2 regions of the Lelliottia nimipressuralis genome follow, and region 1 is predicted to be linked to the other one. Evidence: predicted binding sites of a transcription regulator. Region 1 holds the regulator's gene; the other holds the start of a gene.
The links. Region 1 encodes CRP, which controls carbon source genes, mostly activating them, when cyclic AMP is high. Its sites were predicted from a motif close to ATGTGANNNNNNTCACAT; they were not measured.

Region 1 (5,422 bases):
TTTGGTGCGACCATTGTTCGTGCCGAACGCGTGATGCACGGCAAAACCTCACCGGTCACCCACACCGGTATGGGAGTTTTTCAGGGGCTGAATAACCCGCTGACGGTTACGCGCTACCACTCGCTGGTGATCGACCCGACCACGCTTCCCGCGTGCTTTGACGTCACCGCCTGGAGCGACACCCGTCAGATCATGGGCATTCGCCATCGCGAGTGGGACCTCGAAGGGGTGCAGTTCCATCCGGAGAGCATTCTGAGCGAACAGGGCCACCAGCTTCTCGCCAATTTCCTCAATCGCTGAATTTTTATTGCCTTGTTGTGATTTTTTATGCATATTTTGTGATTATATTTTCACAATTAATGTGACATAAAACGGACGGGCATGACATGGCAACTGAACAACCTGCAATTACGCGCGCAACATTCGATGAAGTGATTCTGCCGGTTTATGCACCGGCGGAGTTTATCCCGGTGAAAGGGAAAGGCAGTCGGGTATGGGATCAACAGGGCAAAGAGTACGTTGATTTCGCGGGCGGCATTGCGGTGACGGCGCTGGGGCACTGCCATCCGGCGCTGGTTGAGGCGCTGAAAACCCAGGGGGAAACCCTGTGGCACACCAGCAACGTGTTCACCAACGAACCGGCGCTGCGCCTGGGCCGTAAGATCATTGATACCACTTTTGCCGAGCGTGTGCTGTTCATGAACTCCGGCACCGAAGCCAATGAAACCGCCTTTAAGCTGGCGCGCTATTACGCTTCCACGCGTCACAGCCCATACAAAAGCAAGATTATCGCTTTCCATAACGCCTTCCATGGCCGTTCGCTGTTCACCGTTTCCGTGGGCGGGCAGCCGAAATATTCCGACGGTTTTGGTCCAAAACCCGCTGATATTATCCACGTGCCGTTTAACGATCTGCATGCGGTAAAAGCGGTGATGGACGATCACACCTGCGCGGTGGTGGTTGAGCCGATCCAGGGCGAGGGCGGCGTGATGGCCGCGACGCCAGAATTCCTGAAAGGACTGCGCGAGCTGTGCAATGAGCATCAGGCGCTGCTGGTCTTTGATGAAGTGCAGAGCGGTATGGGACGTACCGGCGATCTGTTTGCCTATATGCACTACGGCGTAACGCCAGATATCCTGACCAGTGCCAAAGCGCTCGGCGGCGGTTTCCCGGTGAGCGCCGTACTGACGACGCAAGAGATCGCCTCGGCCTTCCACGTCGGCTCTCACGGCTCCACTTATGGCGGCAACCCGCTGGCGTGCGCGATCGCCGGGGCGGCGTTCGATATTATCAACACCCCGGAAGTGCTGAACGGCGTAAACGCGAAGCGTGAGCAGTTTGTGCAGCATCTCCAGCAGATCGACGCGCAGTACGACGTGTTCAGCGATATTCGCGGCATGGGACTGTTAGTCGGTGCGGAACTGAAGCCGCAGTACAAAGGTCGCGCGCGCGATTTCCTCCACGCCGCTGCCCACGAAGGGGTGATGGTGTTGAATGCCGGGCCGGATGTGATGCGCTTTGCGCCGTCGCTGGTGATTGAAGGGCAGGATATCGATGACGGTATGAACCGCTTTGCCAGTGCAGTGAAGAAGATCGTTCAGGGCTAATGGAGTCGCGGCTTCGTTTTGTTCCGACCTACGGAGCCGCAAACCTCACGACGTCTTACGGCGCATAATCCGCGTCAGCCAAATCCCGTGATGCGGACGCTGACGCCATGCCACCGACGAAATGGTGTGCATGGTGTTCAGATGTCCTATTACGCGCTGTAAATGCTGCTCCAGAGTGCTCATCGGCCCGTGGGTGAGCGTCTCTGGCGCTTCCAGAATGTTCGAGTCTCCCGACTCTCCCGGCGCGTCGTACTCCAGACGCTGCTGACAACGCTGCAATGCAATTTCACACGACTGCAAATAGCGCTGCGCCAGATCCGGCGTCAGCATCGTGTGCTCGCGCGCCAGGGTCGTCATCGCGTTAATGTGTTCGACGATGAACTGGCTGTGCGTCACCCACAGTTTCATATCTGCCAGATAGTCTGAATTAAAGCCCGGCTCCTGCATCGCCTGGTTGAGGGAGTTATACAGCGCGTTGTGCGCCTGGTTGACCTTCATGCGCTCGTACGCCAGCGGCGAAGGTTTGGGATCGTCGCTCAGGATCAGACGAATGGCCTGCTGGTCCGCTTCAAGGGCGTCGTGGGCGTTCTGGCGCAGCAGCCCGCTCTGCCACTGTGGCCACAGCCAGACCATGCCGCCAAAGGCGATCAGACAGCCAATCAATGTATCCACCAGTCGCGCCACGATAAACTGTTCGCCGTTCAGGGTCAGCAGTTGCAGGGTATATACCGCCGTCACTGTAAACCCAACCATTGCCCAGCCGTAGTTTTTGCGGATGATCAGATAGCCGACCAGGGTAATGACCAGCATTCCCAGCAGGGTATAGCCGTCAGGAACATGGAAGTGCAGTGTGATACCGGCAATCACCAGCCCGGCAAACGTCCCGAGCGCACGGTGCAGTATTCGCACGCGCGTCGCGCCATAGCCATTCTGCGTGACAAACAGCACGGTCATTAAAATCCAGTAGGGCTTGGGTAAGTGCAGCGCGACGCCCATCAGGCTGGCGATGCTCAGCATCACGCTGATGCGTGCGGCATTGCGCAGGGCGGAAGATTTCAGTGATAAATAGCTTTTCAGTGCCGGTAGCAGCGGCAGACGCTTTTGTTTATCGGCCATCAGGTCGCGCGGGTAGAGCGGGCGCTGAGTGCGCAACACGCGTGCGATGCGGCTAAAGTGCCACGCGCAAAACTGCCCAACCGGATTATCCGGATGCTGACGGGCAATTTTCTCCAGCGCGCCCAGCTGTTTATCCATTGTAAAACGCGTGGGATAACGGTGGTAAAGAATATCGTCAGCCAGCACCCGCAGGCGGGCCGCGACCGTCTGGGCATTCCAGCGGATCACCGCTTCGGCGTGGCTGCGCTCCACCAGTTTTTGCACCTCCTGCGGGTGATGCAGACTGACCGAAATATGCTCCTGTAGATCAAGCCCCACCTGGAAGACGCGCAGCAGTCGCTTGTATTCATGGTTTTTATTGGCCGCCAGCATATGCAGCTGCTGATAGCACTGGCTGATTAAGTCGACCACTTTTTGCTGGCGCGTAAGCAGCGGGGGCAATGATTTTTCCGGGTCTGTGTGTTGCGTCAGCAGGGTGTATTTGGCTTCGCAATAGTCCGCGAGCTGGACGTAGAGCAGGCTCAGGGATTCGCGCAGGGGCTGCTCCCGCCACATCCAGAACCAGAACCAGTTAAACAGCCCGTACCACAGGGTACCGAACGTATAGATCAGCAGCGGCTCCCAGACGGGCATATTTCCGGCGAGGCTCAGTGTGAAAATAGCGGCTATCAGTGAGGCGGGCAGTAGGCGAGCGTGCAGCGAACTGATCTCCGCCGTGACGCCCAGCGTCATAGCCAGCACGGTCAGGATTAACGGCAGCGGGATATCACGGGCCAGCAGCAGCTGCACGGCCAGGCTACATCCGGCGAACAGGCAGCCGCCGATAATCAGGCGTTTGAAAAAGCGTTTATGCGGTGTATCGAGACCGGCAATGTTGCAGCAGGCAGGAACGAGAGAGAACAACAGCCCATGTTGCAGATGGCCCAGGATTAAACCGACAGCCACGGGAAGACATAACACCAGAGTTTGACGTAGTGCGTAGTTAACTTCGGGGTGATAAATCAGCCTGCGCCACATGATCGTCAGAGACAAAAACGGCGTGACACCTCGCGATGGCACGCCGTTCGTTCCGGAATTAACGCGTTCCGTAGACCACGATAGTTTTACCGTGAGCGGAGATCAGGTTTTGATCTTCCAGCATTTTCAGGATACGGCCAACGGTTTCACGAGAACAGCCGACGATCTGACCAATCTCCTGACGGGTAATTTTAATTTGCATACCGTCCGGGTGGGTCATGGCGTCAGGTTGTTTCGCCAGGTTCAGCAGGGTCTGCGCGATGCGGCCTGTTACGTCCAGGAAGGCGAGGTTACCCACTTTCTCGGAAGTGACCTGCAGGCGGCGAGCCATCTGCGAAGAAAGACGCATCAGGATGTCCGGGTTCACCTGGATCAGCTGGCGGAATTTCTTATAGGAGATCTCTGCAACTTCACACGCGGTTTTCGCACGCACCCAGGCGCTACGTTCCTGGCCTTCTTCAAACAGGCCCAGTTCACCGATGAAATCGCCCTGGTTCAGATAAGAAAGGATCATCTCTTTCCCTTCTTCATCTTTGATCAGCACTGCCACCGAGCCTTTGACGATGTAATACAACGTTTCCGCTTTTTCACCCTGGTGAATCAGCGTGCTCTTCGATGGGTACTTATGAATGTGGCAATGAGACAAGAACCATTCGAGAGTCGGGTCTGTTTGCGGTTTGCCAAGCACCATGCGCTGTTATCCTCTGTTATAAGCTGTCTCAGAGTCAAAATCGCATCCTGACTCTGGGGTTGCAATCGAATTCTTACCCGTACCTGGGAAGTGGCTGTCGCACTGTTCGCAGCCAGTAAAGTTTGATGTCCTCTGCATACATGTGTAACGTCAATGTATTACTGTAGCATCGAGACTGTTTTAGCATAGCTTTAGCCGCGTGTCTCCTGGTGTCTCGCTTCAGCATGATGCAGGTCGCCTTCCGTTGCGAGAATTGTAACGCACGCGTAATCTGTTCGGAAAAATGCAACTTTGGAGTTAATGAAAATGCAAGCGCGTGTGAAATGGGTTGAAGGTTTAACGTTCCTTGGCGAATCCGCTTCAGGACACCAGATTTTGATGGACGGCAACTCCGGAGATAAAGCGCCAAGCCCGATGGAAGTGGTACTGATGGCGGCGGGCGGATGCAGCGCGATTGACGTGGTTTCGATTCTGCAGAAAGGTCGTCATGACGTGACGGACTGCGAAGTGAAGCTGACCTCAGAGCGTCGCGAAGAGGCGCCACGTCTGTTTACGCACATCAACTTGCATTTTATCGTCACCGGTAAAGAGCTGAAGGATGCGGCGGTTTCCCGTGCGGTGGATCTGTCTGCGGAGAAGTACTGCTCCGTGGCGCTGATGCTGGAAAAAGCGGTGAACATTACGCATTCCTACGAAGTGATCGACGCTTAACACTACGCCCGGTAGCGCTACGCTTGCCGGGCCTGTCACCGCATGATTCAGCCGGATAGCGAAGCGCTCCCCGGCGACTGAACTCAGGCGATCTTCTTGCCTTCCATCAGCCGTTGCACCAGCGGCATCATGATCAGCTCCATCGCCAGCCCCATCTTCCCGCCCGGGACCACTAATGTATTGATATGGGAAATGAATGAGCCCTGCAGCATCGCCAGCAGCCAGGGGTAATCAATGTCTTCCAGATTGCGGAAGTGAATCACCACAAAACTCTCGTCCA
Region 2 (5,422 bases), 210 kb from region 1:
TCGGCGCTTTAGCATCCAGCACGGTACTGCCCGCCAGACCGCCGCGAATGGCCTGATACACCAGATCCGGATTCACGCCCGCTTTGGTCGCCAGCGTTAGCGCTTCAGACATCGCGGCAATGTTCAGCGCAACGATCACCTGGTTCGCCAGCTTGGTGACGTTACCTGCACCGATTTCACCCGTATGTACAACGGAACCGGCCATCGCTTTCATCAGATCGTAATATTTGTCGAAAATCGCTTTATCACCGCCCACCATCACCGAGAGGGTGCCGTCGATGGCTTTTGGCTCGCCGCCGCTCACCGGCGCGTCCAGCATGTCCACGCCTTTCGCTTTCAGCGCTTCGCTGATTTCGCGGCTCGCCAGTGGGGCGATAGAGCTCATGTCGATCAGTACCAGGCCCGGCTTCGCGCCTTCAATCAGGCCGTTTTCACCCAGCGCCACTTCCTGCACATGGGGTGAGTTCGGCAGCATGGTGATGACCACATCGCACTGCTCGGCAATTGCTTTTGCCGTAAGGGCCGTTTCGGCACCGGCGGCAATCAGCTCCGCAATCACTTCTGGATTACGGTCAGAAACCACCAACGAGTAACCTGCTTTGATGAGGTTTTTACTCATTGGTTTACCCATGATACCCAGGCCAATAAAACCAACTTTCATTGTCATAACGTTCTCTCTCTCACGTGTCGATGGTGGTTATTTTTTAAAGGAATCAGCTAATTTTTGCGTTGCAGAGCGGAAGACGCCGAGGTCACTGCCGACGGCCACAAAGGTGGCGCCCCACTCTAGATAACGGCGGGCATCGGCCTCGACCGGCGCCAGAATGCCGCACGGTTTGTTGTGAGCTTTCGCTCGAGCGAAAATGTGCTGAATGGCGCGCTGCACGTCCGGGTGGTTGGCATTGCCGAGGTGGCCCAACGCCGCAGCCAGATCGCTTGGACCGACAAAGATGCCGTCCACGCCGTCGGTGGCAGCGATGGCATCCACATTGTCCACGCCATGCTGGCTCTCAATCTGAACCAGAATGGTGATGTTCTGGTTGGACTGCGCAAAGTAGTCCGGCACGGTGCCAAACATGTTGGCGCGATGGGAAACGGACACACCGCGAATGCCTTCCGGCGGATAGCGGGTCGATGCCACGGCCTGCACCGCCTCTTCCACATTTTCCACAAACGGGATCAGGAAGTTATAGAAGCCGATATCCAGCAGGCGCTTAATAATCACCGGTTCGTTGGTCGGCACACGCACCACCGGCGCGCTGCTGCTGCCTTTCAGTGCCATCAGCTGTGGAATAAAGGTGCTGATATCGTTCGGCGCATGTTCACCGTCGAGCACCAGCCAGTCAAAACCTGCCAGACCTAAAACCTCGGTGCTGATTGGGCTTGCCAGCGCAGACCAGCAGCCAATCTGAATCTCTTTCGCCGCCAGGGCCGCTTTAAACTTGTTCGGGAAAATATCGTTACTCATCGCTTTTACCTTCAATGATTCGTGATGTTGAGGCGCTTATTTCTGCAATTCCATACGCTTGATGTCACCCACTACGAACAGGTAGCAGAACATCGCCATCAGCGCAGAGCAGCCAACGAAGACCAGCGCCGCATTGAATGAATGCAGTTCACTCACCAGATAACCAATCACCAGCGGGGTGACAATCGACGCCACGTTACCGAAGACGTTGAACACGCCACCACACAGGCCCACAATCTCTTTTGGCGCAGTATCAGAAATCACCGGCCAGCCCAGCGCACCAAAGCCTTTTCCGAAGAACGCCAGCGCCATCAGCGCGACGACCAGCACCGTGTTATTGGTGTAGTTGCACAGGATAATGGAGGACGCCAGCAGCATACCGAGCACAATCGGCAGCTTACGCGCCAGGGTGATCGACTTGCCGGTTTTAATCAGGTGATCCGAGAACACACCGCCCAGCACGCCACCTGCAAAACCACACAGCGCCGGGATGGAGGCCACGATGCCGACTTTCAGAATCGACATTCCTTTTTCCTGCACCAGATAAATCGGGAACCAGGTAAGGAAGAACCAGGTAATGGTGTTGATAAAGTATTGACCAAAAAATACGCCCAGCATCATGCGGTTGGTCAATAACTGTTTGATGTAATGCAGCTTTGGACCACTCGCCGCTTTATCGCCCGGTTTTTTATGATCCATATCGACCACCGCGCCACCGTCAGAGATAAACTTCAGCTCCTCGGCAGACATACGCGGGTGATCGGTGGGGTTATGGATGAACTTCACCCACATCGCCGTCAGGATGAAACCAATGACACCCATCACGGTGAAGACATGTTCCCAGCCCCACGCGAAGGTCAGCCAGCCGAGCAGCGGAGAGAAAAGTGCCAGCGAGAAATACTGCGCGGAGTTAAATATCGCCGAGGCGGTGCCGCGCTCTTTGGTCGGGAACCAGGCCGCCACAATACGGGCGTTAGCCGGGAACGACGGTGCTTCGGAGAAACCGAGCATAAAGCGCATACAGAACATGGAGATACCGGCCCACGCCAGCGGGAAGAGATCGACAAAGCCCTGCAGGAAGGTAAACAGCGACCAGAAAAACAGGCTATAGGTGTAGACTTTTTTCGAGCCAAATTTGTCCAGCAGCCAGCCGCCGGGGATTTGCATCAGCAGATACGCCCAGCCAAACGCGGAGAAGATGTACCCCATGGATACGGCGCTGAGCTGCAGCTCTTTTGCCACTTCTGTCCCGGCAATCGACAGCGTGGCGCGGTCAGCGTAGTTCACTGCCGTCACAATAAATATAATCAGTAATATTAAATGGCGGGTATGAATACCCTTTTTCGTTTCTACAGCTGTTTCCAGTGACATGTTTATTTCCTCAGGCACATCGATCTTGGTATTTTTATTATTTTGGAAAAGTCTTTACTGATTATTTATCGATAGCAGGCAATATCCGTTAATTAACCAGATGCAATGAAATCGTGATTAAGTATAAACATCCGTTCGCCCCTGCACATTGTCGCATCGCTCAATTATCACCGCCTTCATGAACGTTATTTTGAGCATATGCACAATCTCATGGGCGCTGATGCACAGATTTACGCATTGCCTGCCAGCTGGCGCGGGTGCAGGTTTCGCGGAGTGATCTTGGTCACATTTTTATCTTTCGACTCCTGACATTCTTTATTCAAGAAGGCAGCGTCTTTATTTCTGACAATAAGAAAATAAACACTCTCTTAACTGCATTTAATATCTAAAGTTTTACTGGAGAATAATGAGCAATGGCCGACATCGAAATTCGACAAAAGTCGCCGACGGCGTTCTATATAAAGGTAAACGACACGGATAACGTGGCGATTATTGTTAACGACAATGGCCTGAGAGCAGGAACACGCTTCCCCGATGGCCTGGAACTCATCGAACATATTCCCCAGGGCCATAAAGTCGCGCTGGTCGATATCCCTGCCCACGGCGAAATCGTCCGTTACGGGGAGATCATCGGCTACGCCGTGCGGGCGATTCCGCAGGGCAGCTGGATTGAGGAGTCACTCGTTGAGCTGCCGAAAGCCCCGCCGCTGAATACTTTGCCGTTAGCAACGCGCGTACCTGAACCGCTGCCGCCGCTGGAAGGCTACACCTTCGAAGGTTATCGCAACAAAGATGGCAGCGTTGGCACCAAAAACCTGCTCGGCATTACCACCAGCGTGCATTGCGTGGCGGGTGTGGTGGATTACGTGGTGAAAATCATCGAACGCGATCTGCTGCCGAAATACCCGAACGTCGACGGCGTGGTGGGTCTGAACCACCTGTACGGCTGCGGCGTGGCGATTAATGCCCCGGCCGCCGTGGTACCCATTCGCACCATCCATAATATCTCCCTCAACCCCAATTTTGGCGGCGAGGTAATGGTGATTGGCCTGGGCTGCGAAAAACTTCAGCCAGAGCGCCTGCTGCAAGGCACTGACGATGTCCAGGCGATTGCCGTGGATGACGCCAGCATTGTGCGTCTGCAGGATGAGCACCACGTCGGCTTTAAATCCATGGTCGACGATATTCTCCAGGTCGCCGTGCGTCACCTGGAAAAGCTGAATAAACGCCAGCGCGAAACCTGCCCGGCGTCCGAACTGGTGGTCGGCACCCAGTGCGGCGGCAGCGATGCTTTCTCCGGTGTGACCGCCAACCCGGCGGTCGGCTACACATCTGACCTGTTTGTGCGCTGCGGCGCTACGGTCATGTTCTCGGAAGTGACCGAAGTGCGCGATGCGATCCACCTTCTCACCCCGCGCGCCATCAACGAAGAGGTGGGCAAACGCCTGCTGGAAGAGATGGCCTGGTACGACAACTATCTCGATATGGGACAGACCGACCGCAGCGCGAACCCGTCACCGGGTAACAAAAAAGGCGGGCTGGCGAACGTCGTCGAAAAAGCCCTCGGCTCGATTGCGAAATCCGGCCAGAGCGCCATCTCCGAAGTGCTTTCTCCGGGTCAGCGCCCGACCAAACGCGGCCTGATTTATGCCGCTACGCCTGCCAGCGATTTTGTCTGCGGCACGCAGCAGGTAGCATCGGGGATTACGGTGCAAGTGTTCACTACCGGGCGCGGCACGCCGTACGGGCTGATGGCAGTTCCGGTGATCAAAATGGCGACCCGCACAGAGCTTGCAAACCGCTGGTATGACTTAATGGACATCAACGCCGGGACTATTGCGACGGGTGAAGAGACGATTGAGGACGTGGGCTGGAAGTTGTTCCACTTTATTCTGGATGTCGCGAGTGGCCGTAAAAAAACCTTCTCCGATCAATGGGGATTACACAACCAACTGGCGGTGTTTAACCCGGCTCCGGTGACCTGATGCCTGTGCCTGGTAGCGTTACGCTTACCGGGCACAAGGTTTCCATAGGCCGGGAAAGGCGCAGCTGCCACCCGGCCAGATTTGCGCTCACTCTTTAACCCGCACCACTTCAATCCCCGAACGCTGAAGCTCCTGTAAGCTCTCAGCCGGAATCCCTTCGTCGGTGATGATCATATCGATACGCGGGGTATCGATGATTTTGTGCAGGCTTGAGCGATTGAACTTGCTGGAATCGGTCACCACGATTATCCGCTCCGCCACTTCGCACATCTTACGGTTCAGTCGGGCTTCATCTTCATTGTGTGTACTGACGCCACGGTCCGTATCAATAGCATCCACCCCCAGGAACAGCAGATCGAAATGGTAGTTTTGCAGCGACTGCTCAGCCTGATCGCCGTAGAACGACTGCGACTGACGACGCAGATGCCCGCCGGTCATCAGCAGCTCGACGCCTTCCGCTTCCAGCAGGGCATTCGCCACGTTCATGCCGTTGGTCATGGCGATCACGTCCGTATGCTGGCGTAACATGCGCGCAATTTCATAGGTCGTGGTGCCGGAGTCAAGAATGATGCGGTGACCCGGTTTGATCAGATTGGCT

Region 2: a site for CRP is predicted at 3,111-3,128, ahead of garD (galactarate dehydratase). Genes of this name have one in related genera too.

The regions. Positions count from the first base shown of each region.
Region 1 covers NZ_CP167172.1:4,251,662-4,257,083, reverse strand. Annotated here, with positions in the region: gene pabA (aminodeoxychorismate synthase component 2) at 1-300, shown strand, start outside; gene ACB496_RS20500 (aspartate aminotransferase family protein) at 387-1,607, shown strand; gene ACB496_RS20495 (YccS/YhfK family putative transporter) at 1,653-3,740, opposite strand; gene crp (cAMP-activated global transcriptional regulator CRP) at 3,799-4,431, opposite strand; gene ACB496_RS20485 (OsmC family protein) at 4,738-5,142, shown strand; gene ACB496_RS20480 (phosphoribulokinase) at 5,226-5,422, opposite strand, start outside.
Region 2 covers NZ_CP167172.1:4,045,435-4,050,856, forward strand. Annotated here, with positions in the region: gene garR (2-hydroxy-3-oxopropionate reductase) at 1-667, opposite strand, end outside; gene garL (2-dehydro-3-deoxyglucarate aldolase) at 698-1,468, opposite strand; gene ACB496_RS19370 (MFS transporter) at 1,505-2,839, opposite strand; gene garD (galactarate dehydratase) at 3,253-4,824, shown strand; gene ACB496_RS19380 (DeoR family transcriptional regulator) at 4,912-5,422, opposite strand, start outside.